DNA from 4 places in the Gordonia sp. AC31 genome. Region 2 is predicted to be linked to each of the others. Evidence: predicted binding sites of a transcription regulator. Region 2 holds the regulator's gene; each other region holds the start of a gene.
The links. The regulator LexA, encoded in region 2, represses DNA repair genes until DNA is damaged. The targets are predictions, from matches to a motif close to CGAACANNTGTTCG.
Positions count from the first base shown of each region.

Region 1: a site for LexA is predicted at 2,822-2,835, ahead of Q9R39_RS09005 (DUF222 domain-containing protein). Genes of this name have one in related genera too.
Region 3: a site for LexA is predicted at 2,789-2,802, ahead of Q9R39_RS20105 (HNH endonuclease signature motif containing protein). Genes of this name have one in related genera too.
Region 4: a site for LexA is predicted at 4,815-4,828, ahead of Q9R39_RS20330 (DUF222 domain-containing protein). Genes of this name have one in related genera too.

Region 1 covers NZ_JAUZVK010000006.1:4,537-12,099, reverse strand. The annotation lists gene Q9R39_RS09020 (BTAD domain-containing putative transcriptional regulator) at 1-689, shown strand, start outside; gene Q9R39_RS09015 (CoA pyrophosphatase) at 694-1,296, opposite strand; gene Q9R39_RS09010 (hypothetical protein) at 1,293-2,339, opposite strand; gene Q9R39_RS09005 (DUF222 domain-containing protein) at 2,870-4,552, shown strand; gene Q9R39_RS09000 (PE-PPE domain-containing protein) at 4,713-6,200, shown strand; tRNA gene Q9R39_RS08995 (tRNA-Phe) at 6,996-7,072, opposite strand; tRNA gene Q9R39_RS08990 (tRNA-Asp) at 7,106-7,182, opposite strand; tRNA gene Q9R39_RS08985 (tRNA-Glu) at 7,230-7,302, opposite strand; tRNA gene Q9R39_RS08980 (tRNA-Lys) at 7,485-7,560, shown strand.
Region 2 covers NZ_JAUZVK010000004.1:254,941-262,503, forward strand. The annotation lists gene Q9R39_RS07135 (1-phosphofructokinase family hexose kinase) at 1-759, opposite strand, end outside; gene Q9R39_RS07140 (DeoR/GlpR family DNA-binding transcription regulator) at 756-1,526, opposite strand; gene Q9R39_RS07145 (phosphoenolpyruvate--protein phosphotransferase) at 1,676-3,385, shown strand; gene lexA (transcriptional repressor LexA) at 3,363-4,067, opposite strand; gene Q9R39_RS07155 (LysM peptidoglycan-binding domain-containing protein) at 4,292-4,831, shown strand; gene nrdR (transcriptional regulator NrdR) at 4,931-5,431, shown strand; gene hrpA (ATP-dependent RNA helicase HrpA) at 5,405-7,563, opposite strand, start outside.
Region 3 covers NZ_JAUZVK010000021.1:32,837-40,399, forward strand. The annotation lists gene Q9R39_RS20100 (Xaa-Pro peptidase family protein) at 1-975, shown strand, start outside; gene Q9R39_RS20105 (HNH endonuclease signature motif containing protein) at 1,154-2,761, opposite strand; partial or broken gene Q9R39_RS24770 (hypothetical protein) at 2,910-3,415, opposite strand; gene Q9R39_RS20115 (PPOX class F420-dependent oxidoreductase) at 3,704-4,105, opposite strand; gene Q9R39_RS20120 (SDR family NAD(P)-dependent oxidoreductase) at 4,169-4,966, shown strand; gene Q9R39_RS20125 (bifunctional cobalt-precorrin-7 (C(5))-methyltransferase/cobalt-precorrin-6B (C(15))-methyltransferase) at 4,963-6,249, shown strand; gene cobM (precorrin-4 C(11)-methyltransferase) at 6,246-7,022, shown strand; gene Q9R39_RS20135 (cobalt-precorrin-6A reductase) at 7,019-7,563, shown strand, end outside.
Region 4 covers NZ_JAUZVK010000022.1:16,131-23,693, reverse strand. The annotation lists gene Q9R39_RS20340 (polynucleotide kinase-phosphatase) at 1-1,158, shown strand, start outside; gene Q9R39_RS20335 (acyl-CoA synthetase) at 1,169-2,815, opposite strand; gene Q9R39_RS20330 (DUF222 domain-containing protein) at 3,111-4,808, opposite strand; gene Q9R39_RS20325 (acyl-CoA dehydrogenase family protein) at 5,224-6,300, opposite strand; gene Q9R39_RS20320 (acyl-CoA dehydrogenase family protein) at 6,309-7,514, opposite strand; gene Q9R39_RS20315 (AMP-binding protein) at 7,561-7,563, opposite strand, start outside.

The DNA of each region.
Region 1 (7,563 bases), on a different contig from region 2:
AGTTCACCCGGCTCGCCGAACGTATCGGCGGTACCGATGTGGAGACGATGCAGTTGTGGTGGCAGGTGATGATCGCGCTGTTACGTGGCGACTACGACACCAGCACGGCACTGACCGCGAGGTTCGCTGCGACGGTCGGCGGGCTGTCCGACCGTGCACGACTTCTCGCCGAGTCGTCGATGGCGACCAGCGCGTCGATCGCCGCGTGGCACCGCGGCGAGCTCGCCTCGGCGTTACCGCCGTTCGATGCGCTCGCGGAAGAGGTGGACGAGGATTTCACCCTGGTGATCGCACTGGGCGCCGCCGAGAGCGGCGACCTCGACCGTGCCCTCGAACTCGCGACGGAGCTGACCGCGGACGCCGACCAGTGGGCCGGTTCGCGCGTGGTGGCGCGCGTTCCACTGCTCATCGAGACGCTCTACGCGGTCTCACGCGATTCCCGTCACCGCGACGCCGCTGGTGAGATCTGCCGCCGCATCGAGCCGTTCACCGCCGACTGGTCGTCGGGCCTGGTGGTGCAATGGCCCGGACTCGTGTGTCTGGGACCCGCGACGCTGTACCGCGGAACCGCGCGCGAGGTCGTCGGGCTGGATGGAACCGCCGACCTGCAGGATGCCGTCCGGGTGGCCCGCGACACGGGAGCCCGGCCCTACGTGCGTCGGGCCGAGCAGCGACTCGTCACCGGCTGAGCGGCTATTTCCAGGCGAAGACCGGCTGCTCGAAGCCGTCGACCCGTGTCTGCCGGTTCCGCAGGACCACCTCGGCGAACTGGTAGATCACCGCGGCGGTCGGGGCGTGGACGAGGGAGCCGACGATGGGCAACTGGATGACCGGGAGATCCGACTGCGGGATCGTGAGGAACCGCGGTTCGACGAGAAGTTCCTCAAAGGTGACGAAGAACAGCAGCGCCACCTCGTCGGGATTGGGCGTCGGCTCCTGGTATTCCTCGGCCCAGCAGACGATCGGGGTGATCACGAAACCCGAGCGCGTCGGATAGTCGTCGAGCGCCCCGAGCACCGAGCTCGGCGGCAGCTGGATGCCGAGTTCTTCGTCGAGTTCGCGTAGGCCGGCCGTGACATGGTCCTCACCGGGGTCGAGCCGGCCACCGGGGAGTGCGAACTGGGCGGCGTGGCGTCGCATCGTCGTGGGACGCTTGCACAGCCAGATCCCCTGACGGCCGTCCTTCTCCGCTACCGCAAGGACGACCGAGGCGGCCCGTGCGCCCGGGACGTCCGCGGTCCGCCGGTCGAAGCCCTCGACACGCGCGGCAGCCACAGTCCGATCGAGATGAGTCACACCCTCAGTTGATCACGACTGCCGTCCGACGCGACGGACGCCTGCGCGAGGTGGAAACTCACGATGCTGAGGGCGAACAAGCCCAGGGCGAGGTTGTACAGGGCACCGAAGCCCTCGAGCGCGAAGTCGACGAGAGCGTTCGACAGCATGAACACCAGGGCGGCGATACGCAGCCCTCGTAGCGGCCCGGCCGGCTCCACACCGCGCCGGCGCGCGACCATCGCCGGAAGCGCCAGGGCGAGTGTCGCGATCCCGCTGATCAACAGAATCCAGGTGGCGGGCGTGCTGCCGGTGAGTTCGATGTAGATGTCGAGTTCTTCGCTGCGGTCTCCGGAGAAGTAGAAGCTCAGCACGCCGACGATGACGGTGAGTGCGGACGCGATGACCAACCCCCACCCGACGACCGGAATCCATCGGGGACTGCGGAAGAAGTCCGGGATCAGGGCGACCGCCCGGTCGCGGAGTCGCATCAACCGGTCCGGCGTACCCTCGCTCGATTCGAGGAGCGCTCGGATGTGACCGATCGTCTCGGCGTCGAGCCCCTTGCCCTCGGCCACCACGAGAAACTCTTCGGCCTGCCGTCGACGACGTTCCGGAAGCCCGTGCGCGACACCGTCGGCCGCGATGACCGCCGCATTGGCGAGCGCCTCGGCGCCGGTGGGCCGCTTGACATCCCGAACGACGCGGCTGATCAACAGGATCATCACGACGAGCACGTACATGATCTCCGCCGACGGCCCGTAGAAGTAGTCGTTGGAGCGGGTGACGAACTTGCCGACCTCGTCGAGAAACAACCCGAAACCTATACCGCCCAGCACGATCGCGATGATCCGCGCCGTCGCCCCGAGGAACAGCCATCCGGTGATGAGCGCCAGCATCATCAGCGCGCCACCCCACAGCGCGTGCGCGATGTGCAGTGTTCCGCTTCCGACCTGCGGATACCCGGTGAGGTGCAGATACAGGCGCGTGACGATGATCGTCGCGATCGCGAGGATCAAGAACCACTCGACGGCGGCGGTACCGTACACGCTGCGGACGACCACCCTGGTCGTGCGAGTTCTCATCAAATGAGTATGGCCGGTCCGACGAACGGAAGCGGCACGATTGGGCCGTTGCCGCTGGTCGAGCCGGCACCCCTCCGCTGGTTGAGCCGGCTCCCCCTCCGCTGGCTGAGCCGGCGCCCCACTCCGCTGGTTGAGCCGGCAACGAGCCGTTAGGCGAGTCGCCGTGTCGAAGCCACCTGGCGACCACCCCTTCCCTCCGCTCGTTGAGCCGGCGCCCCCACCGCTCGTTGAGCCTGCTCCCCCACCGCTGGTTGACCCGGCGCCCCCCGCTGGTTGAGCCGGCAACGAGCCGCCAGGCGAGTCGCCGTGTCGAAACCACCTGGCGACCCGACGATCTCATCCGCCGCCAACCCGGACGGCACCACACCGCAACGCCCAGAGAACATTTCGTCGACAACGATGTCACTCCTGTGGAGACTCATCCGGAATTGTCGGTGGCCGGGTTTACATTGTTTTTCAACGGATCACCTGGTCGCAGCGGGTGAGTGGACAGGCGTCGGGGGGGCGTTGTGAAGGCGTGGACCGATCTACCGGGCGAGTTCGTCGCCGGGGTCGATCCTGCCCACGTCGCCGAGACCGACATGGTGTCGTTGATGGCCGGCCTCGACGCCACCCGGCGCGGCGAGTCCTACCTCGCCTGGCACCAGTATCAGACGATCGCGGCGATGACCGACCGCCTGATCACCACCAGCGCGTCCGGGTTCGTGATGGACGGCCACGCCGACTGCGCCGCCCGCATCGCCCGCCAAGCCGGGGTGTCCCGCCGCCACGCCGAAACCCTGATCGATGAGGCGATCGCGCTGCGCGACCGGCTCCCCGAGGTAGCTGACACCCTGCGTGACGGGGTCCTGTCGCAGTGGCAGATCCGGCTGATCATCTCCCGCACCGAACTGATCCCCACCGACGACCCCATCACCCCCGCGTTGGATGCCGAGATCGCCGACACTGTGCGTCGCCGAACAGGTGTGTGGGATCGGGCCCGCCTGCGGGACATGGTCGACCGCCTCGTCTTTCGCCACGACCCCGACGCGGTACGCCAACGCCGCCAAGACGCGATGGATCAACGTGGGGTGTGGACCCACGAACTGCCCGACGGCACCGCCGAACTCACCGCCGTGATGTCGGCGGAAAACGTGCGGATCTCGGCCAAAGCCGTCGCCATCCTCGCCGACACGGTCTGTAAGCGGGATGGCCGCACCCAGGGGATACGACGATCCGATGCGATGTTCGCGCTGTTGACCCGCACCAGCTTCGACTGCCAGTGCGACGATGAACAGCCGTGCACTGCCGACATCCCAGACCCGCAAAGCGTCCTCGACGCGGTCCGCGCCGAGATCGTGATCCATGTGGTCACCGATGCCGCGACCCTGGCCGGGGCGCCCGGGGTGGGGTTTCTCGATGAACACGGCATCATCAGCGACGAACACGTCCGTGACCTCGCCGCCCGCCCCGACGCCACCCTGTCCCCGGTCACCCCCGCCCGCACCCAACCCACCTACGTCGCCCCCAGCACCAACGACGATGAAGCGCAGCGAACTGCCCATCGCTCCGCGCCGGCTGACACAGTCGAGTCGACTGTCCACGGCGGCACTGATGTCGACGCAGCCGAACCCGGTGATGTCGGCGGGACCGGTGGCCTCGCCTCGGGCGTCGCGGTGGTCTACCCGGCCACCCATCCCGGCAACGGGTATCGGCCGACCGCGTCGTGTGCTGATTTCGTGCGGGTGCGGGACGGATATTGCACCGAACCCGGCTGCACGCGTTCAGCGTTCGCGTGCGATCTCGACCATGTCACCGAGTACGACCACACCGACCCCGCCCGCGGTGGAGCGACGTCGAGTGAGAACCTCAACGCCAAATGCCGTCCCGGTCACCTGTTCAAAACCCACGGGGACTGGGTCGATGTGCAGTACCGCGACGACGACGGACGCCTGGTCACCGAATACGAGACCCCCGAAGGGGTCACCCTGCCCGGCGACGCCGAAACCCTCGAAGACACCTTTCCGAACCTTCGGCGGATCCGGTTCGAACAAGCCGCCCAAGCCCCACCCACCCCACGGGTCATCGCCTCCGACAACCCGGAGCGCACACACAGCCGACTGGACGCCAAACTCGCCCGCCGGCGACAAGAACGCGCCCGAAACCAACGAGCCCGCGAAGAACTCGACCGCATCGACCCACCCCCGTTCTGACAAACACAAGCGTTCCCCTGATCGGGTGAAAACTCGCCGGTAACTTGTCCTTTTTCCTTGCGGCTGCGAACAATTGACCTGGTTTCACGATCGTAGAGATCGAATCAAACATGCCAATGGCCGGTGATCAGGTCGGCGGCGGGGGCAAGGGCGGGAAGACATGAACGGATTTCGACGGACGCTGCGCGCGTCCACGGTGGGTTGCGCGCTGTGCCTCGGCATGGTCGTACCGACTGCACTGCCCACAACCGCGTCGGCCGCGCCGGTGATTTCGGCCGAGACCCTGGCCACCATCGAGGAACTGAACGACGACGGCGTGTTCCGCCCCGCGGAACCCGACGACGGGCTCGGTCCGGACTGGCTGTCGACGACGTTCCCGCATGTCGACGGGAACACGATCGTGGTGGTGACGCCGGGAACCGACGACGGAACCTTGTTCCCACGTATCAAGGGTCTGCGTGCCGGCCGTCAGATCTTGGTGATCGAGTATCCCGAAGCGCTCGGCCCGATTGTCTCGGGCCGGTCCGGTGCGATCCTGCCGATCTTCGCCCCGAGTTACGACGCTTCTCGGGATGTCGCCGTCGAAAACAACCTCACAGTCATGCGGGCGTTCGCGCAGCAGACCGAGGGGCAGCCGTACATCGTTTACACCGGTTACTCGCAAGGCGCCGAAGCCCTGGGCAATGCTGCGGAGATCGCGGTCGGTCAGCCCAACGGGATCGACGTCGACAACTCGACGATCCTGCTCATCTCCGATCCGCGGAGCCCGTGGGGTCTGAAGGCGTGGGCCGACAACAACGTCGTCGGTTCAGTGTTCGAACTATTCGGCGCCGAGAGCAACGGAGCGCGCGATCCCGGCGACACCGGCGACGATCTCCCCGTGGTTTCCGTCATCGTGGTCGGCGATCCGGTTGCCAACTTCCAGTGGCGAACGCTCCGGCCGGTGAGTTCGCTGCTCGTCAACGCGGCCGGCTTCATCGCGATCCATTCGGGCCTGGGCGAAGAGAACTACGGCAACCTCATCGACTACACCACAGCGCCGACGACGATGAAAAGCCGCGACGGCAATACGACGTACGTCGTCTATCAGCCGAAACACCACCCGCTCACGCTGGTCGCGATGATCCTCAACGACGCGGTGGGTATCGAGCCGAGTGAGGACGATCTCGAGCGATGGGACGCGGTCAACAACGCCTTCTATCCTCTGGTCACACCGACCGCCTCGAACGCCGCGGTGCCGGTGGAATCCTCGCCCTCAGAGGACGTCCCGGTCACCGCCCGCCTCGGGGATCCAGCCGATGATCTCGTCGAGCCGCTATCAGTTCCGAGTGTGGACGCGTTCGAGCCCGACGGCGAGGTGCCATCGGGAGGACGCCATCGCGCCCCCGAGGTCGTCGACTCGGAAGCAACGACTGAATCGACCCCGACCGAGGGCGGACGACACCGGCTCACCGGCAGCGGACGGCATTCGGCCGACCCCGACCCCACCAGCGTTGAACCTGCCGAATCCGAGCCCGCCTACTCGAGCGTTGACGCCGACGCGTCGACGACCGACGCGGATTCATCGGACGGGCCTGAAGCGGACACTGCCGACGACACGAGCACCTCGTCCGACTCAAGTGACGGGGAGTCCGGTGCGGCAGCCTGACAGCTGAAAATTGCTCTACAACAGCAGTATTCAGATACCCAGCCGAGCCACTCCGCGGTCGCGTCGACTCCCCCGCCCCTCGGTGGAGCCGCCGACAAGTCCGGCGCTGGGCCGAGCATCACCCCCTCGGCTCAGCGCCGCCCTCCGTTGGCCGAGCCTGCACACCACGCTGGCTGAGCCTACGCCCGCCCATCGCTGGTTAGACCCCACTGCTGGTTGAGCCGACACCGACCCCACTGCTGGTTGAGCCGGCACCGAGCCGCCCCTCACACTGCTGGTTGAGCCGGCACCGAGCCGCCCCTCACACTGCTGGTTGAGCCGGCACCGAGCCGCTAGGCGAGGAGCCGAGTCGAAGCCACTTGGCGACCTACATCGAAACCCTCACCCCTGCCCGATGAGAAACGCTGCGACCGCAAAGGCGATGAGCACCAGGGAGATCGCGCATCCCAGCGCCACCTGTTTGGCGGCGGACATGGGCGCGTACGGGTCCTTGTACTCGTACCGGTATGTCGGTGGGATGGAATCGGCAGCATGCCGTGCCGACCCGTTGTCGGGCTGTTCCGGGAATCTGTTTTGTGAGGGTAGACGCGGCGTACCCCCCGGTATCGCGTTCACCGGACCCATCATGCCAATGTCAGCGGCATCGTGCATCAAGCCACGCGTCGTCCGTTCGGCGGAATCGGTTGTCGTCGTTGCGATCTAGACCACAACGAACGATTCCTCCAGACGAAGCCCACATGCAAGTCTCCATCAAATAAAGAATCCCCAGCAGTCTCAGACTGCTGGGGATCGTTGTGGTGGCCAGAGTCGGGATCGAACCGACGACCTTCCGCTTTTCAGGCGGACGCTCGTACCAACTGAGCTACCTGGCCGGAAGGTACCGGTTGACGATGAACCGAAACCTTTGGCGACCCTGACGGGACTCGAACCCGCGACCTCCGCCGTGACAGGGCGGCGCGCTAACCAACTGCGCCACAGGGCCTTGTTAAATTATCTGCGCGGTCCTCGTTGCCGAGTGCCGCGCAGGCGTACCCCCTACGGGATTCGAACCCGCGCTACCGCCTTGAAAGGGCGGCGTCCTAGGCCGCTAGACGAAGGGGGCCGGTCGTGTTCTCCGTTGGGAGCTCGCATAGCTTATGACAGGTCTCGCGCAAACCACAAATCGACTGGTCAGACCCATAAACGAAGCATCGCGACCAGTTCGACGACACGCACACCGAGGGCCAAGTTCGCACCGTCTGCACACGTTGTAAACTCATCGACGCCCCGGCTCGCCGGGGCCCTGCCCCTATAGCTCAGTTGGTAGAGCTACGGACTTTTAATCCGCAGGTCCCAGGTTCGAGCCCTGGTGGGGGCACCATCG
Region 2 (7,563 bases):
GCGCGGGACGATCGGCGGCGGGGTCGCCGACCACACGCCGGATGCGGTGACCAACACGGCCCCGACGGCGCCGAGGGTGGCGAGGACGTTGCCCCCGATCTGTTCGGCGATGGTCGCAGCGGCGTCGATGACCGGTCCGAGATCGTTGCGCGCGAGTGCTTCTCGGAGCTGTCCGGGGTCGGCGCCGGTCAGTTCGGCGAGCTCGTCCTCGTTGGGCTTGATCAGGTCGACGCGACCGGTGACGCTGGCACGGAGGGGAGCGCCCGAGGTGTCCACCGCGACCCGGCAGCCGGCGAGGACGAGGTCGTCGGCGATCGAGCGGTACCAGTCGTCGGGGACGCCGGGAGGCAGCGACCCGCAGAGGGTGACCCACTGCGCGGAGCCGGCGTGCTCACGGATCAGCCCGACGAGCGCCTCGCGGTCCGGGCCCGTCAAGGTGACGCCCGGTGCGTTGATCTTGGTGGTCGTCCCGTCGGATTCGGCGATGGTGATGTTGGACCGGACCTCGCCGTCGACCGGCACGGCGTCGTAGGGGAGTGCGAGGTCGTCGAGTGCGGCCCGCAGCGGGTCGCCCGGCCGCGCCGGGAGCAGTGCGCGGGTGGCCAGGCCCGCGGCCGCGACGACCCGGGCCACGTTGACGCCCTTGCCGCCCGGCTCGGTGCGGACCACGCCGGCGCGCTGCACCTCGCCGCGGGCGAGCGGTGCGCCGAGTTCGAGGGTGCGGTCGAGACTCGGGTTGGCGGTGACGGTGACGATCATGCGATCACGACCTCGACGCCACGCGCGGACAGGGCCGCCGAATAGGCCGGGTCGATCCCGGAGTCGGTGATGAGGACGTCGACGTCGTCGAGTCCGGCGAAGGAGGTGAGGTCCTCGCGGTCCATCTTCGAGCTGTCGGCAAGGACCACGACCCGTTGCGCGGCTGCGACCATCGCCGCCTTGACCGCGGCCTCGTCGGGGTCGGGTGTCGACAACCCGTGGGCCTCGCTCAGGCCGTTCGTCCCGATGAAGGCGGTGGTCACGCGCAGTCGGCGAAGCGCGTCCACGGTGTCGACGCCCACGGTCGCCTGGGTGAGACCGCGTACGCGTCCGCCGAGGGCATGGAGACCGTCGGGATGGGTTCCCGCGAGCAGGCCGGCGATGGGCAGGCTGTTGGTGAACAGGGTGAGCCTCCGATCGGGAGCGGTCGCCTCGGCCGCGCGGTAGGTGGTGGTGCCGGCGTCGAAGAGCACCGAGCCGCCGTCGGGCGGCAGGAACCGGATGGCCGCCCGGCCGATCGCGGTCTTCTGCTCGATCTGGCTCGACTCCCGTTCGTCGATCCCGAGCTCGCCGAGGGTGCGCATGATCTCGGCGCGCACGGCGCCGCCGTGGACCCGCTGGAGATGTCCGGCGCGTTCCAGTACCGCGAGATCGCGTCGGACGGTCTCGCTGGTGACGTCGAATTTCTCGGCGAGCGCGGCCACGGATGCCCGCCCCGCGAGTCGCACCTCGTCGACGATCGCCTGTTGTCTCTCCTCGGCGTACACACCGCTCCGATCTCCGGTTTCGACCAACCCGCTTGTTGAGGCGTGTGGGATTGGATGTTGTAGTAATTGTGTTTACGCCTGTTTGTGTTGACAAGTCAAGCACTTTTTGTAACGGTGGTCACATCGGTAGTCGAGTGAGAGGCAAGACGATGGCGCAGATCCTGACGGGAACCCCGGTGGTCGGCGGGTTGGCCCACGGTCCCGCGCTGTGGCCGGGCGAGCGACCCGACCACTCGCCGGAGAAGCTCGGCGTCGGTGTGGAGATCGCCGAGGAACGGCGCGCCGACGAGGTCACGCGCTTCGCCACCGCGGCCGGCGCCGTCGCCGCGCGGCTGCGCACGCGCGCGTCGCAGAACACCGGGGTGACGGCCGAGGTGCTCGCCGCGACGGCGGGCCTGGCCGAGGACCGCGGCTGGATCGGTGCCGCGACCGCGCTCATCGGCAAGGGCGCCCCCGCCGAGGCCGCTGCCGTCGCGGCCACCGAACAGTTCGCGGCGGTGTTCACCAAGCTCGGCGGACTGATGGCCGAGCGGGTCACCGATCTCAACGACGTGCGCGACCGGGTCCTCGCCGAACTGCTCGGCCTACCCGAACCTGGTGTGCCCACTCCGGAGGTGCCGTCGGTCCTGCTCGCCGACGACCTCGCGCCCGCCGACACCGCGGGCCTCGACCCCACGAGCACCATCGCCCTCGTCACCCGCCTCGGCGGACCGACCAGCCACACCGCGATCATCGCGCGCCAGCTGGGGATCCCGTGCGTGGTGGCGGTGGCCGACCTGGACGAGATCGAGCCCGGCACAACCGTTCTCGTCGACGGCAGCACCGGGCGGATCGAGGTGGAGCCCGATGCGGAGGCGGCCCGGGCTCGCGTCGACGAGGATCGGCGGCATGCCGCACTCGTCGCCGGCTGGACCGGTCCGGGGCAGACCGCCGACGGGGTGGCCGTGGCGGTGCTCGCCAACGTCGCCGACGGATCGTCGGCACGCGCCGCGGCCGGGTACCCCGTCGAGGGCGTCGGGCTCTTCCGCACCGAACTCGCGTTCCTCGAGCGTGCCGACGAACCGTCGGTGGACGAGCAGGCCGCGATCTACCGGGAGGTGCTCGATGCGTTCGACGGGCAGAAGGTGGTCATCCGCACCCTCGACGCCGGGTCCGACAAACCGCTCCGGTTCGTGACCCATCCCGACGAATCGAACCCAGCGCTCGGCGTGCGGGGCGATCGGATCGCGCTGGCGCACCCCGAGATCCGCGCGCATCAGCTCGACGCGATCGCGCAGGCCGCGTCGGGGTCGGCCGTCGCGCCGTGGGTCATGGCGCCGATGATCGCCTCGCCGGCGGAGGCGCGCACCTTCGCCGCCGAGGTCCGCGGCCGTGGTCTGGTCGCCGGGGTGATGATCGAGGTGCCCGCGGCGGCGATCCTGGCCGAAGCCGTCCTCGCCGAGGTGGACTTCGTATCCATCGGCACCAACGATCTGACCCAGTACACGATGGCGGCCGATCGGATGTCGGCCGATCTCGCCGGACTGACCGACCCGTGGCAACCGGCCGTGTTGAGCCTCATCGCGGGTGTCGCGGCAGCGGGTGCACGTCAGGGAAAGCCGGTCGGGGTGTGCGGCGAGGCCGCCGCCGATCCGAACCTCGCCTGCGTGCTCGTCGGTCTCGGGGTCACCTCGCTGTCCAGCGCGCCGGCTGCTGCCGCGGCCGTGGGGGCCCGGCTCGGCGAGGTGTCCGCACCGGACTGCCGGGCCGCCGCCGAGGCTGCCCTGGCCACCTCGGATCCCGCCGCGGCGCGCGAGGCTGCCGCGGCGGTGCTCGACGGTTCGGTCGGTGGAGAGGTCAGACTCGCCGCATCACGGTGACGACCTTGCCGAGGATGACGGCATCGTTGCCCGGGATCGGATCGAACAGTTCGTTGTGCGGCATGAGCCAGACGTTCGGGCCCTGACGCTTGAAGGTCTTCACGGTGGCCTCGCCGTCGATCATGGCCGCGACGATGTCGCCGTTGTCGGCGACGTTCTGCTGCCGGACCACGACCCAGTCGCCGTCGCAGATCGCGGCGTCGATCATCGACTCGCCGACGACGCGCAACAGGAAGAGCGATCCCTCGCCGACGAGCTCACGGGGCAGTGGGAAGACGTCCTCGACGGCCTCCTCGGCCAGGATCGGACCGCCGGCCGCGATACGGCCGAGAACCGGCACGAAGGTCGGCTCGGGAAGCTGGCCGGCCGTCGGGGTGTCCGGCGACGGGGTGTCACTCGGGGCGATGTTGACCGCACGGGGACGGTTCGCGTCGCGCTTGAGCAGCCCCTTGCGTTCCAGCGTCCGCAACTGATGGGCCACCGACGACGTCGAGGCCAGGCCGACCTCGTCGCCGATCTCCCGGATGCTCGGCGGATAACCGCGCTCGCGCACCGAGCGGCGGATCACCTCCAGGACCCCGGCCTGTCGCGGGGTGAGTGAGGCCTCGGCGGCGGCGGCGTCGAACGGGGCCTCGTCGTCGGCGCCCCGCGCTCGGCCGCGCCTATCGCCGGTGTCACTCATGTTCGGTTCCTCTCGTCTTCGGAACGTGCTGGTAGATGGCTTGCGCCGGGTCCGAGCCTAGCGGAGTGCGACCGGCACCTCAAACATTTGTTCGATGTGTCGCGAGACTTTGTCGGGACGTCGTGCTACAAATTCGAACATCAGTGCATCGAACATCTGATCGATGTTCGAACACCGACCGCCACACCCCGCACGATCCAGACACCAGAACACCGGAGGGCACCATGCGCACCGCCACTCTCGTCGCTCCCGTCCGCACCGACCGTCCCGACGCTGTCCGGCCCCCCACCGACCGCGCCGATCGGGTCCGGACGCGCGCCCCGCTGTCCGACGGCGGCCGCCCGGTAGACAACCGGCCGGCCGGCACCCGACCGCGGGGTGCGTCGCCGGTGACCCCGCGGGTGGGCGGTACCCACTGTGGCTCTTCGGTCGGGGTGCGCGGGCGTGGCCCGGTCGGACCCGACGCGGCGGTGTTCCGTCGCCGCCGCCGCACCGCGGTCGCGCTCCTCGCCGGCGTCGGGCTGGCGTTCGTCGTGTGGGTGTTCGGTGTCGTGGGCCAGAACTACTCGGACTCGCTGACCCCGTCCGCCGTGAGTGCCGAGGTCGTCCACGTGCGCTCGGGGGACTCGCTCAGCTCGATCGCCGGCCGGGTGGCACCCGAGATGCCGCGCGAGGTCGTGATCGACGAGATCGTCGCGATGAACGATCTGGGGTCGAGCGCGCTGCAGGTGGGCCAGCCCCTGCTCACCCCCCGGTACCGCTGAGGCCGGGCGGTATCCTCGATGTCACAGGGGCCGGCCGACAAGCGGCGGGGCGCACGCTTCGGGTGCGTTCCAGCGTCCCGCGACCTGCGTGAGGACACGATGCGCTGCCCCTTCTGCAAGAACGACGACACCAAGGTCATCGACTCGCGTGTCGCAGATGAAGGGCAGGCCATCCGCCGCCGTCGCTCCTGTGTGGAGTGCGGTCGCCGGTTCTCGACCGTGGAGAGCGCCGTGCTCGCGGTGGTCAAACGCAACGGCGTGACCGAACCGTTCAGCCGGGAGAAGGTCATGCGCGGCGTGCGGCGAGCCTGTCAGGGCCGCCACGTCGCCGAGGACGCGCTCGCGCAACTCGCCCAGCAGGTCGAGGACACGGTGCGCGCCAGTGGATCGGCCGAGATCCCCAGCAACGAGGTCGGACTCGCCATCCTGGGTCCGCTCCGCGATCTCGACGAGGTGGCGTATCTGCGCTTCGCCTCGGTGTACCGGTCGTTCGACTCGGTGGAGGACTTCCAGCGCGAGATCGACGACCTGAAGGCGGCATCGGGTACCGGGAGCGCGCTCGCCGAACCCGTGTCAGCCGAGTCGGTCCAGAGCTCGTAGGACCCGTTTCTCCGACACCGGGAACGCGGTACCGAGACGCTGGGCGAACAGCCCCACGCGCAACTCCTCGACGAGCCACTGCGCTTCGTCGTCGACCACCGCCCGCCGGTGCTCGGGTACCTGTTCGATGCGCTGGGCCCACCGTTCGACGGCGCGATCGACGGCGGCCACCCCGGCCTGGTCGCGTGCCGCGGACGCGGGTAGTGCCTCCAGACGTGCTTGCGCGCCGTCGAGATAGCGCGGCAGATTCTCCAGGTGGCGTCGCGCGGTGGCCGCCACGAATCCATCGAACACGAGGTGGGCGACCTGTTCGGCGACGTCGTCGGCAGCCAGCGAACCGGCGTGCCGGTCGATCGCCGCCCGCAGCGGGGCCATCCGTTCGAGGGCCGCGACGGCCAGCGAGAAGTAGTCCGGTGCGGCCGCGGCGACCCGTGGCCGGATCTGTTCGAGCAGCGCCGAGAAGGACTGCGGTGAGCGAACCGCGGCGAGCTCTGCGTCGTCGATGTCGGCGACCGTGTCCCGGGTCGCCCGGCGGGTGCAGTCGGCGAGCAGTGCCTCGATGGTCGAGTACGGGCTCTGGCTCAGGGCGAGTCGTTCGACCGGACTCAGCGAGCCGGCGATCCGCTTGTGCAGCGGAGGTATCGCGAGGTCGAGGAGGGCGACGATCCCGCGTCGCAGGAGGCGGTCCCGTGTCTCGGGGCTCGCCGCATCGACGACGACGACGCCCCGCGCGTGGCCCTTCTCGTCGGAGACCACGTCGATCGTCGGGTACCGGGTCAGCCGCTGCCCCGCGACATCGACCGTCGTCTGCTCGGCGAGCGAACCGATCCCGTCTGCGGTCCAGGTCCGATACAGGGTGCGCGACACCGTCTTCGGCGCCGCGGGCGTTCCGGTCTGCTGGAGTTCGGGCAACGAGTCGGCGCGGGCGACGATCCGCCCGGAGTCGTCGGCCACCGCGAAATGCATGCGCAGGTGCGGCGGTACCCGGTCGGTGTCGAAATCGCCCGCGGTCACCCGCATCCCGGTGATCGCCGAGAGCTCGCGGGCCAGCCCGGTGGCCAGCGGCTCCTTGCGCGGGGTGAGCCGGCCGAGCGCGAGTTCGGCGAACCGCTGCGCGGGCGACATGCTCTTGCGGAGCTGTTTCGGCAGCGACTTGACCAGTGCGGTGGCCAGTTCGGCGCGCATGCCCGGGACCGACCAGTCGAAGCCGGCCGGTCGGACATGGGGTAGCAGTGCCTGCGGGATCACGACGGTGACGCCGTCGTCGGGTGCGCCCGGTTCGAACCGGTAGCGCAGTTCGAGTCGGGTGTCGCCCTGCTGCCAGGCGCCGGGATAGTCCGTGGGGGCGACGTCGGTGCCTCCCGTGACGTCCTCGGGGCGCAGATCCAGCAGATCCGGTTCGGCCCGGCGGGCCTTCTTCCACCAGGTGTCGAAGTGCCGGGCCGAGGTGACCTCGGCCGGTAGCCGCTGGTCGTAGAACTCGAAGAGCTGGTCCTCGGTGATCACGAGACCCCGGGTGCGCGTGCGGTTCTCGACGTCCGAGGCGGCCTCGAGAAGCGTGCGATTGCGGTCGAAGAAGGCGTGCTGCGTCCGCCAATCGCCCTCGACGAGAGCGTGCCGGATGAACAGCTCCCGGGAGACCACCGGGTCGATGGGGCCGTAGTCGACGCGCCGGCGGGCGACGAGCGGGACCCCGTAGAGGGTCACGCGTTCGTAGGCCATCGCCGCTCCGCGTTTCGCCGACCAGTGCGGCTCGCTGTGGGTGCGCTTCACCAGATCCCCGGCGAGTTTCTCGGCCCACAGCGGATCGATCCCGGCGACGGTGTGGGCGAACAGGCGCGACGTCTCGAGGACCTCGGCCGCCATGATGAAGGCGGGTGGCTTCTTGGCGAGCGGAGAGGCGGGGAAGATCATCAGCGTGGTGTTGCGCGCACCGGTGAACTCGCGGCCCTCGGTGTTGCGGGCGGCGATGTTGCTGAGCAACCCGGACAGGATGGATCGGTGGACGGCGTCCGCGTCGAGTTCGGTGGGCGCGACCGACCAGTCGAGGTCCTTGACGATATCGGTCAGCTGCCGGTGGAGGTCCTGCCACTCCCGGATGCGCAGGAAGTGGAGGTACTCGCGCTCACACA
Region 3 (7,563 bases), on a different contig from region 2:
ACCTTCGAACGGCTCACGGCGCTGGTGATCCCCGCTACCGGTGATCCCCGACTGGTGATCGCGCGGCTCGAGGTCCCGTCGCTGTCGTCCTCCGCGGTCGGCGATCTCGACATCGAGGTGGCCGACTGGGTCGACGGCGACGACGCCCACGCTCTCGCATTGGCCGGATTGCCGTCGCAGCCGCGGATCGCGGTGTCCGACTCCATGCCCGCCCTCCACGCCATCCCGCTGGCCCGACACACCGGCGCCACACCGCAATTGGCGACCGAGGTGCTCCGCGAACTACGAATGATCAAAGACGCCGCGGAGGTCGACGCGCTCCGCCGCGCGGGTGCCGCGATCGACCGGGTGCACGCGCGGATGGGGGACTGGCTGATCCCCGGCCGCACCGAACGCGAGGTGGCCGCCGACATCGCCGCCGCGATCCTCGAGGAGGGACACACCGAGGCGGCTTTCATCATCGTCGGGTCGGGACCGAATGGAGCCGATCCCCATCACGAGTTCTCCGACCGGGTCATCGAGCGGTCCGACATCGTCGTGATCGACATCGGCGGTCCGGTAGAGCCGGGCTACAACTCCGATTCCACGCGCACCTACTGCTTCGACGATCCGCCCGCCGAGATCGCCGACGCCTACGCCGCTCTGCTCGAGGCCCAACGCGCGGCGGTGGCCGCCGTCCGGCCGGGGGTGAGCGCGTCCTCGATCGACGCCGCGGCGCGTGATCTCCTCGCGGAGCGCGGCCTGGCCGATCGGTTCATCCACCGGACGGGCCACGGGATCGGGCTGTCGGTGCACGAGGAGCCGTACATCGTCGGCGGCAACGACATTCCGTTGCGCCCGGGCATGGCGTTCAGCGTCGAGCCGGGGGTCTACGTGCCCGGTCACTGGGGTGCCCGCATCGAGGACATCGTCGTCGTGACCGATGACGGCTGCGAGTCGCTCAACAACCGCCCGCACGACCTCGTCCGGCTGTAGGACTCACACTGCTGCCGCGCGTCGTCGGTTCATCTCGTACGACAACGACATCGCTCTGACGCCGGGAGGCGGGCACGCCTGTCCGACCGTTGAACGTCATTTCGGCTGCTGGAATTCGATCGAGGTCCGTCGGGCGAGTCGAAGTTCGCTGATCGCGAGTTTGATCTATGGACGCGAACTAGTGGGTGGCGAGAAGCTCGGCGAGGAACGCTTCGACGACGGAGGACTTGGGTCGGGGTGGTCGGACGTCGATGACGTGGCTGATCGTCGCCCATGAGCGGCGTGCGTCGATGTGGGTGTGGCCGTCTGGGCGTGGGTGATCGCCGGGCCGGGGTGGTGGTCCGTGGATCTCGTCGCGCACGGTGTTCAGGTGGTGTGCGAACCGTCGGGGTATGTCGGGTCGACGGTTGAGGCGGTCGGGGTTGGGTGGCGCGCCGGGTTCGGCGTTCAACCGCCACACGCAGCGACCTTCGTCGGGTCCGGACCGAGCGATGCGGGTGGTGTATTGACCGGGCTTGTCGCCGACCATGCGGTTGTGGCGTGGGCACGCCGGGGCGAGGTCGTCGATGTTAGTGAGACCACCCTTGGCCCAGTCCTTCTGGGCGTGGTGGAGTTCGACGTGGGTGGCGGGCTGGTCACACCCGGGTGCCGAGCACACTTCACCGTCGGGGCGGGCAAACGACGCGAGGCGTTGTTCGCGCGTGGCGAGACGTTTGCCCCTACCGAAGTGCAGCGGCACGGTGGTGTGGTCTTTGAAGATCGCCAACCACGGTTGGATGTCGGCGGCCATCTCGATCAGGTCCGGGATGGGCAGCAGGGTGCCGGTAGCAGTGGTCGCGAGGCCGGCTTCACGAATCAGATCACCGAGGTCGGCTTTGATGATCAGCTGCACCGGCAGCCCACGATGCGAGGTGCCGAGAGTCCCGTCGGCGAATCCGGCGGCCAGCGCGGCATCGAGGGCGTCGTGATTGGTCTGGGCGGGGGTGCGGCCGTCGCGGTCGGCGGCGGCTGTCAGGGCGTCGGGGTCGGCGGTGCCGGCGGGCCCGGACGGAGACTGCGGGTCGTCGGGGTTGTTGAGGCCGGGTTTTCCCCAGACAGCGAACATCATCGTGAGTCGGGCGGCGAGTGCGGGGGTCAGGGTGCCCGAGATCTTGGCGGTGCCGTCAGCGCGTTGCCGTCCGATCCACAGGCCGCGGCGTCGTTTCTGGTCGGTGTCGTCGGTCAGGGTGCCGTCGGGGTCGAGGTGAGCGAGCAGGCGGGCACCGAGTTGGGTGATGTCGGCAGGGATGTGGTCGGCGGCGATCTCGGCCATCTGTCGTTCGGCGGCGACCTTGATGTCGTGGTCGATGGCCACCGGGATGCGGTCGAGGACGTCCAAGGCGGCCTGCACGTGCGCGGAGCCGACCGCACCCGCGGCGAACGCTTCAGCGAGGCACGGATGTTCAGGTGGTAGGACCTCGCCGCCGAGGCTGGTGCGGGTGGCGGTGGCATCCATCTGCTTACGACGCCGCATCGGGTTGGAGACCCGCAGCCGGTGGGTCATGTACTGCATGAGTGTCCGACAGCCTGCTTTGCGGGGCAGGTCGCGGGCCTCGACCTGATCGATCTGCCGGTCACCGGCCACGGTCAACCGTGCGATCGCTTTCTCGGTGTCGGCCGCCACATCCGCCAACTCGGTATCGGTACACGGCGCCAGGTCCACGGTCTGCAGTTCGTCGAGGATGCGGTGGAGGTCGGCCACCAGTTCGACGGCACGCGGTTGCGGCGTCGCGGATTCATCAGACATGGTCACCTCCCCCGAGAACCGTTGCTGCGAATGTACGTTCGAGTGTACATCAAAATGGACGCGCGTCAATCTCAAAAGCTATGTCATTCAACGCTATTCGGCGAGAGCGAGTTGTCGGTACCTCGTGATAGAGGGAAACCCCGATGCCGGCGATGCCGAGCGTTGACCCGACGAGGTCGATGCGCATGTGATGGGCCACCGCCCACCCGGCCGGCCGTCGGGAGTAGCAGTCGGTCATCGTGGCTCATACAGGTTGGTGCCGTCAGCGATCGGCAGATACGCGATGTCTCCGACACACGCCCGATTCGGGGCGCAAGCGGCGAAGTCGCGGCTCAGCAAGTCCGACCACGCATAGCATGATCAGCTTCCGTCCGCGCTGCCCGCGCGAGGGCTGCCTTCCGCCACCCGTGAACGATGAGCACGCGATCGTGAAAAGCTCGCATTGCCACCTCACCGGGTAGGTGTCGAGCCGCTTCGGCGACAAACGCCGAACGGCTCACAAGTTCGTCTCCCCGACGAAATACTCGACCGCCAACGGTCTTGCGGGTCAGTGCCGTAGCGGTCGAGCCAGTGACGCAGCGTGCCGCGCTCGTCGCCGAGATCGGCGGCGATATTACGCACCGTGGCCTCGGGGGTCGACTCGTACAAGTCCACCGCGTCCTGACGAAACCGCTCTCACTCGTGTCGTCGAGCCGTAGATCGATCGACTCGCTTCCTCCAGCTCGTTGCCGGATTCAACGTGTCCGAGATCTGGGGTCAGGTCACCCTCGGACCCCGAGCCGGTTGTCCTCGATGTCGCAGATCGCCGGTCACACCAGCGTGCGGAGTGCGTCACCGTTCGGGAAGTTCCGGCCGGCCTTGATGACTATGCGATGAACCGGACCGAACCTGCTGACGACGCCAGCGCCCACGTCAAGCAGCGTCCGACTTCACACGTGGGCACTAGCTGAACAGCGACGCCGAACCCAGTACGCGACTCACGCTTATCTCGATCACGACGCGGCGCGGGTTCGGCCTGGGCTCCCGGTATCGCTGGGCGTAGCGCTGCTCGGCCTCGCGCACGCGCTCGGGCTCACGACGCACCGTGGCGGGACCCTCCAGGGTCAGCCATCGCGGGCCGTCGACGTTGGTGACGGCCGCGTAGCCACCCCGCTCGGTGTTGCGGACCTTCTGATTGCCGTCCGAGGTGATGACCCTCGCCAGGCCGGCGTCGGGATCCCAGGTGAACCCGACGGCCACGGCATGGGGGGTGCCGTCGGCGCGCAGCGTGGTGAGGGTCCCGAGGTGGCGTTCGACGAGGAAGGCGAGCGCATCGGGCCCGAGATCAGCGGCGTTACGAGGCATGACACCAAACTAGCCGCGACGCCGCACACGGTCGGTCGCGGGGCCGATGCGATACTGGCAGCCATGGCGTCACGCAGCAGATGGGCATCAGCGCGTCCGGACACCGACCCGTCCGGTGCCCTCGTGCTGTTCGGCGGCCGCAGCGAGATCGGCGTCGCCACCGCGGCGCGCCTCGCATCCGGGCGGACCGTCGTCCTGGCGGCCCGCCGTCCCGACGACCTCGCGGCCGAGTCCGCACGACTGCTCGAAGCCGGTGCAACCGAGGTACACACCGTCGCCTTCGACGCGAACGACACCGACAGCCACCCAACGCTCGTCGAGTCGTTGGCGCAGCGACACGGTCCGATCGGGATCGCGATCATCGCGTTCGGGATCCTCGGCGACCAGGCTCGCGCCGAAACCGATGTGCCGCATGCACTTCAGATCGCCCACACCGACTACTACGCCCACATCAGCGTGCTCACCCCGCTCGCTTCGGTACTGCGCACGCAGGGCTCCGGAACCATCATCGTCTTCTCCTCGGTCGCCGGTGTCCGGGTGCGCCGCGCCAACTACGTCTACGGGTCGACGAAGGCGGGCCTCGACGGATTTGCGAGCGGACTCGCGGATGCGCTGCACGGCACCGGCGCTCGCCTGCTGCTGGCCCGCCCGGGCTTCGTGATCGGCGCGATGACCCGCGACCTGATGGCGTCCGGGGTGAAGCCGGCCCCGCTGTCGCGGGATGCCGAGCAGGTCGCCGACGCGGTGGCTCATGCCTATCGCAAGGGCCGCGGCGAGGTCTGGATCCCGGGGACGTTGCGTCCGTTGTTCTTCGGGATGCGACTACTGCCGCGTGCCGTGTGGCGGAGACTGCCCCGATGACCTCCGCGGAATCCGCTGCGGTGATGTCCGCATTCGTCGTGGTGGGTATCGGCGCCGACGGTTGGTCCGGTCTGGGCGAGACCGTCCGCAACGAACTTCGCCGCGCCCGCGTGATCTACGGCGCTGCGCGGCAACTGGCGCTCCTCGACGGCGCGGTGCCCGAACTGGACGCCGAACTGCGACCGTGGCGGTCGCCGATGTCTGAACACCTCGCAGAAGTGGTCGAGAGCGAGGCCGCGGACGCCGTTCACCCGGACACGATCCACATCCTGGCGAGCGGCGACCCGATGTTCCACGGCGTCGGTGCGAGCATCATCGCGCGCGTCGGTGCCGACCGGGTACGGGTGTATCCGGCCGTGTCGAGCGCGAGCCTCGCCTGTGCGCGTCTGGGCTGGGACCTCGCCACGACCCGGATCGTCAGTGCGGTGCGCGCCGAGCCGGGAGTCGTGCTCGGCGAGGTCACCGACGGGGCTCGCGTACTGGTCTTGAGCCGCGACGAGACCACACCCGCCGCACTCGCCGGCATCCTGGTCGACGCCGGTTTCGGTACGTCCACGATGACCGTCCTCGAGCAGCTCGGTGGGCCGGCCGAACAGATCGCCGCCGGTACCGCCGAGACCTGGCGCCGTCGGGCCGGCGACCCGCTCAACATCGTCGCCCTCGACTGCGTCGGACCCCGCCGGTCCCGGCTCCCGGGGCGGCCGGACGACACCTACGAACACGACGGACAGATCACCAAGTCGACGATCCGTGCCCTTTCCGTGTGTGCGCTGGAACCGGGCGGCGCGCAGATCCTCTGGGACATCGGGGCCGGGTCGGGCAGTGTGACGATCGAGTGGTTGCGCGCGGACGACCGGGGAGTGGCGGTTGCTTTCGAACGCGATCCCGATCGCGCTGATCGGTTGCGGCGCAACGCCACCCGGCACGGGGTGGCGCATCGGCTGTCGGTGCGGGGCCCGGCTCCCGACGACCTGTCCGACGCGCCGCAGCCGGATGCCGTCTTCATCGGTGGCGGACTGGACGAGGCGATCCTCTCGCTCGTCTGGGCCAGGCTGCCGGACTCGGGGCGGCTCGTCGTGAACGCGGTGACCGTGGAGAACCAGACGCTCGTCACGCGTTGGCACGCCCGACACGGCGGTGACCTACGACGCCTGTCGGTCGAAACCGTCGCACCGCTCGGCACGATGCACACCTGGCGCCCCGCGCTGCCGATCGTGCAGTGGGCCGTCGCGAAGACGGCACCCCACGCTGCCGCCGCGGATTCGCTGGAGGCGCTCCGTTGACCGTCTACTTCATCGGGGCCGGCCCGGGTTCGCCCGATCTCATCACGGTGCGCGGAGCGCGGCTGCTGGGGGAGTGTCAGACCTGTGTCTATGCCGGGTCACTGGTGCCCTCGGAACTGCTCGACCTGTGTCCCGACGGCGCCGAACTGGTCGACACGGCCCGGATGCCGTTGTCGGACATCATCGATGTCATCGCGGCGGCCGTCGATAAGGGGCACGACGTGGCCCGTCTGCACTCGGGTGACCTCTCGGTGTACTCGGCGATGTCCGAGCAGCAGCGGGAACTGATCGCGCGTGGAATCGATCATGAAATCGTGCCCGGTGTCCCGGCGTTCGCGGCTGCCGCGGCGGCACTCGACACCGAACTCACCATCCCCGGTGTCGGCCAGAGCCTACTGATCACGAGGGTCTCCACCCTGTCGACGGACATGCCGCCGGGGGAGGATCTCGCGACCCTGGCCCGGACGGGGGTGACACTCGCGCTGCATCTCGCAGCCCATCGGGCCGAGGAGATCGTGGCGGCGCTAACCCCGCACTACGGCGATGACTGCCCCACCGCCACAGTCGCTTTCGCCAGTCGGGAGAACGAGCAGATCGTGCGGTGTCCGCTGAACCGATTGCCCGAGGCCCTCGACGCCGCCGACATCCGGAGGACCGCGGTCATCTTCGTCGGTCACGTGCTCGGTCCGCGCCGGTCGGACGTCACCGACAGCTATCTGTACTCGCATGCGCGGATGACCAAACTCCGCGCTGATCGCCACTCGACGTCGTGACCGACCAGAGCCCGCCGGATCCTGTTCCGCACGTCCTGATCCTGGGCGGGACCGGGGAGGCGCGTGCGCTCGCCTCGACCCTCGCTGACACCGACATCGCGTTCATCAGTTCCCTCGCCGGCCGGGTGAAACACCCCCGTCTACCGGTCGGTCCGGTGCGCATCGGCGGGTTCGGCGGATCCGACGGACTCCGGGAGTGGTTGCAGAGCAACCGCATTCAGGCAGTGGTCGACGCGACCCATCCGTTTGCCGCGACCATCACCCGCAACGCGGCGCGAGCCACCGCCGATGCGGGTGTCCCGCTGTTGCGGCTGCGCCGGGATCCGTGGGTGCCCGGCGACACCGACACGTGGATCCGTGTGCCCGACCTGCCCGCTGCCGCGCGGGAGGTGGCCGCCCGGGGCCGCCGCGTCTTCCTGACCACCGGGCGCCAGGACGTCGGTGTCTTCGCGGGGATCGATTCGGCGTGGTTCCTGATCCGGGTCGTCGACGCCCCGACCGGAGCGCTTCCGCCGCATCACGAGGTGTTGCGCTCGCGGGG
Region 4 (7,563 bases), on a different contig from region 2:
GACACCCATCACATGGGTCGGGTGTCCTTGCGAGACGAGACCGCCGCCGGCGCCTTGGAGGTGATGAGCAGATTCGCGATTCCGCCGGCCGAGCTGCTCTACTTGCCGCCGACGATGTCGCCGGTGGACAGCTCGTCGCGCGATGGACTGCTGGAGCACCCGGATGAGGCGTTCGGATTCTACGCGAAGCACTCGATCGGCCGGGTGGTCTGCGAAGAGAAGCACATGGGGTCCCGTGGGATCGTCCGGGTGGCGCGCGACGGGTCCGGCTGCATCCATTCGCGGACCGGACGCGCCTTCTTCTCCGACGAACGGCAGACGGAACTGCTGTCGCGGATCGCCGATGCCGTGACCCGCGCCGGTGTGTGGACGGACCTCGACGCGACCTGGATACTCGTCGACGCTGAACTGCTGCCGTGGACTGCGAAGGCGGAGGCCATGATTCGCAGCCAGTACGCCCGGGTCGGCGCCGCGGCGACGCACGCACTGCCGGCGGCGGTCGACGTACTGGCGGTCGCAGCCGCGCGCGGAATCGATGTCGATGATCTGCTCACCAGGGTGCGGTCGCGCGCCGCCAACGCCGACCGCTTCGTCGACTCCTATCGTCACCACGTGCAACCGATCGACACTCCGTTGGGAATCCAGGTGGCGCCCTTCCAACTTCTCGCCACGGATGCCGCGACGTATGAGACCCGCGATCACGAGTGGCACCTCGGCATTGCGGATCGCCTGGTCGCCTCCGACCCGGAGTTGTTCCGGCCCACCCGACGCCTCGTCGTGGAGACAGCCGATGCATCGTCGCGCGCAGCAGGCGTCAGCTGGTGGGAGGACCTCACCGCGAGCGGCGGCGAGGGAATGGTCGTCAAGCCGCTCGACAATCTCGTCCGCGGACCGAAGGGCCTCGTCCAGCCGGGGCTCAAAGTCCGCGGTCGTGAGTATCTGCGAATCATCTACGGCCCCGACTACACCGAAGCGGCGACCCTCGCCCGGCTCAAGAACCGCAACCTCCGATTGAAACGGTCGATGGCGCTGCGCGAGTACGCCCTAGGGCTCGAGGCGCTGCGTCGAGCAGTGGCAGGAGAGCCGACGTGGCGCATTCACCAATGCGTGTTCGGCGTCCTCGCGATGGAGTCGGAGGCCGTGGACCCGCGGCTGTAACCGCTGCGGGTCAGAGCGGGCCGGTCGGGAGGTGCCGGCGGACGAGCTTGCCGGTGGGGTTGCGAGGCAGGTCTTCGACGAAGACGACGTCGCGGGGCACCTTGTACCGGGCGAGGTGCTTCTTGGCGTGCGCCTTGATGTCCTCAGGCGTGGGGTTCGCATGTTCGGCGGCGACGATGAAGGCGCGCAGACGTTTTCCGTATTCGTCGTCGTCGACGCCGATGACCGCCACGTCGTCGATGTCGGGATGCTCGCCGAGCAGGTTCTCCACCTCGAGCGGGTAGACGTTCTCGCCGCCGGAGACGATCATGTCGTCGTCGCGGCCGTCGATGTGGAGGAGCCCGTGCTCGTCGAACCGGGCCATGTCGCCGGTGGACATGTAACCGTCGATGATCTCCTTGTTGCGGCCGTCGGTGTACCCCTCGAACGGGGCGCCGTTGCGCACGAACAGCCTGCCGCGCACGTTGGTCCCGGAGATCCGGTTGCCCTTGTCGTCGAAGAGCGCGAGTCGGCTCGTGACCGGTGCGCGGCCCACCGTCCCCGGTGCCAGACGCAGCTCCTTCGGTTGCGCGACCGTGGCGATCGCGACCTCGGTGGAGCCGTAGAGGTTGTAGAGCACGTCACCGAACGTGTCCTGAATGGCTTCCGAAAGTGTCGGCGACAGAGCCGAACCCGCGAGCACGACGATCTTCAGCGACGACACGTCGTACTTGCCGATGACGTCGGGACCCAGGGCGACCATGCGGTGCAGCATGGTCGGGACGGCGACCAGCACCTCCGCCTTGTGCTCGGCGATCGCGGCGAGGGTCTTCTCCGCGTCGAACCGACGCATCACCACGGTCTTGTTGCCCAGCGCCGTCCCCACCCCCCACAATGCGAAACCGGTGGAGTGGAAGATCGGCGAGACGATCACCATGGCGCTGCGCTGCGGCAACGAGATCCGGTCCAGCAGAAGCGCACTGGCGAACGGTGACATCTTGGATCGCTGGGCGCCCTTGGGCAGTCCGGTCGTGCCGCTGGTGAGGATGACGAGTCCACCCCACGCGGCTGGTTCGGGCGGAGTCGACGTATCGCCGGTGGCTGCGATGTCGTCGAGGGTCTGGACGCCGTCGCCGACGGGGCGGTTGCCGTCGATCCAGGTGACGATGCGCAGGGTGTCGGCGGGGAGGGAGTCGGCGAGGTCGGTGAACTCCTCGTCGTAGAGCATCGCCACGATCTTCTCGCGTTCGGCGACCTCGGCGAACTGGGTCTTGCCGAAGCCGGTGTTCATCATGGCCAGGCGGAACCCGGCCTTGCCCGCGGCGCTCATGGTGGTGAGCAGACCCCGGTGGTCCCGCGCGATGACGCCGATGACCGATCCCGGCTTGATGCCGGACGCGAGCAGGTGGTTGGCGAGTGCGTTGGCGTGCGCATTGAGTTCACCGAAGGTGAGCTCGCCGTGCTCGTCGGCGACGGCTCCGGCCTCGGGATACTCGTCGGCACCGTGTGCCACAGCCGCCGCACACGGACCGATGATCTTGGCCCGCTTGACCGTGGTCAGCAGCTCCTTGGGTTTCGTCGGATCCACGAGACCCGATCGCCGCAGGACCTTGAACGCCCCAAAGGCATCCTGCGCCGATTCCACCACCGTGCCGACCGCACCGGTCACCGAGACCATGTCCACCCCACCTTCCGCGGCTGGGCCGCGTCGTCGCTCTCTTCCGGTTCGCTGCGCGCCCGACGCACCCTGGTCACCGTCGTCACCAGCCGTGCCACAGGTGCAGGATATGCCGACCATGCCGACCGATGTCCGTTTCACCCGAATCGGTTGTCACACTGATCAGTTCACCGCATTTCGCACTCAGGTCACCGTTCGCCGTCCCGATGGGGTCGACCGAACGGCGATCTCGTGGCGACAGGCTACCAAGTCTGACAACTCGCGTCATCAGATTGGAGCCCCACGTGCTCTCGGGTCAGTACGGCGGTGGGTCGATGCGGTCGAGTTCTTCGCGGGCTCGTTTGTTTCGGGCGCGTTCTTGTCGCCGGCGGGCCAGTTTGGCGTCCAGTCGGCTGTGTGTGCGCTCCGGGTTGTCGGAGGCGATGACCCGTGGTGTGGGTGGGGCTTGGGCGGCTTGCTCGAACCGGATCCGCCGAAGGTTCGGGAAGGTGTCTTCCAGCGTCTCGGCGTCGCCGGGCAGAGTGACCCCTTCGGGCGTTTCGTATTCGGTGACCAGGCGACCGTCGTCGTCGCGGTACTGCACATCAACCCAGTCCCCGTGGGTCTTGAAGAGGTGACTGGGGCGGCATTTGGTGTTGAGGTTCTCACTCGACGTCGCCCCACCCCGGGCGGGGTCGGTGTGGTCGTACTCGGTGACATGGTCGAGATCGCACGCGAATGCCGAACGGGTACAGCCGGGTTCGGTGCAATACCCGTCCCGCACCCGCACGAAATCAGCACACGACGCGGTGGGCCGATACCCGTTGCCGGGATGGGTCGCCGGATACACCACCGCCACACCCGCGGCGGTGACATCGGTCGAGTCGCCGAAGTGGGTTGCGGTGGAATGCTTCTCGCTGTCGGCTCGGGTGTCCTCGGCTGGTGCCGGGCGTTGGGCGGTCCGCCGCTGGTCATCGTCATTGGTGCTGGGGGCGACGTAGGTGGGTTGGGTGCGGGCGGGGGTGACCGGGGACAGCGTGGCGTCCGGGCGGGCGGCGAGGTCACGGACGTGTTCGTCGCTGATGATGCCGTGTTCGTCGAGGAACCCGACCCCGGGTGCCCCGGCCAGGGTCGCGGCATCGGTGACCACATGGATCACGATCTCGGCGCGGACCGCGTCGAGGACGCTTTGCGGGTCCGGGATGTCGGCAGTGCACGGCTGTTCATCGTCGCACTGGCAGTCGAAGCTGGTGCGGGTCAACAGCGCGAACATCGCATCGGATCGTCGAATCCCCTGGGTGCGGCCATCTCGCTTACAGACCGTGTCGGCGAGGATGGCGACGGCTTTGGCCGAGATCCGCACGTTTTCCGCCGACATGACGGCGGTGAGTTCGGCGGTGCCGTCGGGCAGTTCGTGGCTCCATACCCCACGTTGGTCCATGGCGTCTTTGCGGCGTTGGCGTACCGCGTCGGGGTCGTGGCGAAAGACGAGGCGGTCGACCATGTCGCGCAGGCGGGCCCGATCCCACACCCCTTTTCGGCGGCGCACCGTGTCGGCGATCTCGGCATCCAACGCGGGGGTGATCGGGTCGTCGGTGGGGATCAGTTCGGTGCGGGAGATGATGAGCCGGATCTGCCACTGCGACAGGACCCCGTCACGCAGGGTGTCGGCAACCTCGGGGAGCCGGTCGCGTAGTGCGATGGCCTCGTCGATGAGGGTTTCGGCGTGCCGGCGGGACACCCCGGCTTGGCGGGCGATGCGGGCCGCGCAGTCAGCATGGCCGTCCATGACGAACCCGGACGCGCTGGTGGTGATCAGGCGGTCGGTCATTGCTGCGATCGTCTGATACTGGTGCCAGGCGAGGTAGGACTCGCCGCGCCGGGTGGCGTCGAGGCCGGCCATCAACATGACCATGTCGGTCTCGGCCGCGTGGGCAGGATCGACCCCGGCGATGTACTCGCCCGGCAGATCGGTCCACGCCTTCACCACGCCCCCCGACGCCTGTCCACTCACCCGCTGCGACCAGGTGATCCGTTGAAAAACAATGTAAACCCGGCCACCGACAATTCCGGTTGAGTCTCCACAGGAGTGACATCGTTGTCGACGAAATGGGCTCTGGGCGTTGCGGTATGGTGCCGTCCGGGTTGGCGATGGCTGAGTTCGTCGGGTTGCCAGGTGGTTTCGACACGGCGACTCGCCTAGCGGCTCGTTGCCGGCTCAACCAGCGGGGGTGGGCGACTCGCCTAGCGGCTCGTTGCCGGCTCAACCGGCGGAGGTGTGCCAGCTCAACCAGCGCGGGGAGGGGCGCCTCGCTCCGCTCGGGGCCGGCTCGACCAGCGACGGATTTCGCGGCTGCGCGACGAGCGCTCCGCAGGTCAGCGACGACGAGTAGGTCGAACGCGCCGATCCGGAACCACTCCGCCGGCGCTCACACCGACGCCGCGCGGGCCCGTCCGAGCATGGCGCGGGCGACGGTGTCGACGTGCACGTCGTCGTCCTGGAACAACAACTGGTCGGTCTTGGCCCGCCGGAAGTGGTGATGCAGCGGGTGCTCCCACGTGAACCCGATCCCCCCGTGGATCTGGATGGCCTCCTCCGCGGCATACATGGCGGCTCGCGAGGCCAGCACCCGAGCCGACGCGGCCCGCTCGGCGAGATCCGCGTCGTCGAAGCGGTCGACGTCCGCGGCGTCGAGGACCGTCGCCTCGGCGAGCTCAGTGGCCACGAGCATGTCGACGAGGCGGTGCTTGAGCGCCTGGAACGATCCGATCGTGCGACCGAACTGCTGCCGCGTCTTCGCGTAGTCCAACGTCATCTCGAGGCACCGGCGGGCGATACCCACCTGCTCGGCAGCCAGGGCGATCATCAGCAGCGACCGCACCCGGCGCAGCCGCGCCTCGAGTTCCGGCCCCGACACCCGGGTCGCCTCGACACCGGTGAACTCGACAGTCGCGAACTCTCTTGTGAGATCCAGGCTTTCACGCTGGTGGCGGCCGACACCGGCAGAGCTGCCGTCGACGACGGCGAGTTCCACACCGGACGCGGTGTGCGCGACGACCACGAGCACGTCGGCCGACGCCGCGTCGAGGACGACGTCCTGCCGTCCGTTCAGGACGAGCGTTCCCTCATCGGTGACCTCCGCACCGATCGACGAGGAGACCACGGCGGGGCCGCAGACGAGTGCGGCGCGCCGCTCCCCGGACGCGATGGCCGGCAGGTGTGCCCGTCGCCCCTCGTCGTCGGCGGCATGGAGCAGGGTGAGGCCGGCCATGATCACCGACGAGAGGTACGGCGAGGAACCGAGACAGCGACCGTGGGCGGTCATCACGACCGACGCGTCCTTCACCCCGTACCCGGCCCCGCCCAGATCCTCCGGAAACGGGATCTCGGTCAGTCCGAGTTCCCGAATCGACGGCCAGACATCCTGCGCCGGAGCGTGTTCCGACCACGCATCGGTGAGGGCGGCCTGCAGATCGCGCTGCTCCACGGTGAGTTCGATGGGCATGTGTACTCCTAGCGGGGTTCGCGCGGCAGTCCGAGGCCGCGTTCGCCGATGATGTTCCGTTGGATCTCGTCCGAGCCGCCCGCGATGCGGTACCCGGGTGCGCCGAGCAGATGCTCCGACCATGCGAACGTGTCGGGCTCGCCGGTGTCGGCGACGATCCGGTCGCCGAGGAACGACGCCGCGGCGTCGCCGACGCGCTTCAGGTTCTGCGTCCACACGAGTTTGCCGATGGAGCCCTCGACACCCGGGACGGCACCGGCCCGTTCACGTTCGGCGTAGCGCACCACCATGAGGGCCGCCGCCCGTTCATAGATCGCGGCGTCGCCGAGCTGCTGGCGGGCCAACGGGTCGTCGGACAGTCCGAGACGGTCGGCCAGGCGGGCGAGGTCGACGCTGTTACCGCCGGCACTGACGATCCCGGCGCTGGAGTTCCGCTCGAAACCGAGTGTGGTGAGCGCGACCTTCCATCCGTCGCCCTCGGCACCGACCCGCAGGGAGTCCGGTAGTTCGACGTCGGAGAGGAAGACCTCGTTGAACGTCGACCCACCGGACATCTGCCGGATCGGCCGCACCTCCACGCCGGGCGTGTCCATCGGGACCATGAATGCGGTCATGCCCTTGTGTTTCGGCGCCGACCGGTCGGACCGGGCGATGAGCAGACCCCACTCGGAGAACTGCGCGCCGGAACTCCACACCTTCTGGCCGTTGATCCGCCAGGTGTCCCCACTCCGAACGGCTTTCGTCGACAAGCCGGCCAGGTCCGAACCCGCCCCGGGCTCGGAGAACAGTTGGCAGCACAGCTCGTCCGCGCGCAGGAAGGGGCGGACGAACCGCTTCCGCTGCTCGTCGGTCCCGAGTGCGTGCAGGGTCGGCGCCACCAGTTCGACTGTCACCAAAACGTTCTCGTGGCGTTCGGGGGCCTGGTATCCGCGTTCGAGGTTCACGTAAACGCGTTCGTGGCCCGCGGTGAGACCCGGTCCGCCCCACTCCGGGCCCCAGGTGATCGCGCCGAAGCCCGCGTCGACGCGTCGGGCCTGCCACGCTCGCGCCGCGTCGATCAACGCACGCTCCTCGTCGTGCGTCCGATTGTGGAAGATGGCGTAGGTCGGGTCGTGCTCCTGTGCAGCCCAGGCCGGCAGTTCGGCGTCGAGCCAGGCCCGCGCCTGTTCTTCGTAGTCATCGAGCGTGATCGCGCCCGGTGCGGTCGTCGTCATTCTCGTCGTTCCTGTCCTGCTCGGTCGTGCTGTCCTGCTGGATTTCTCA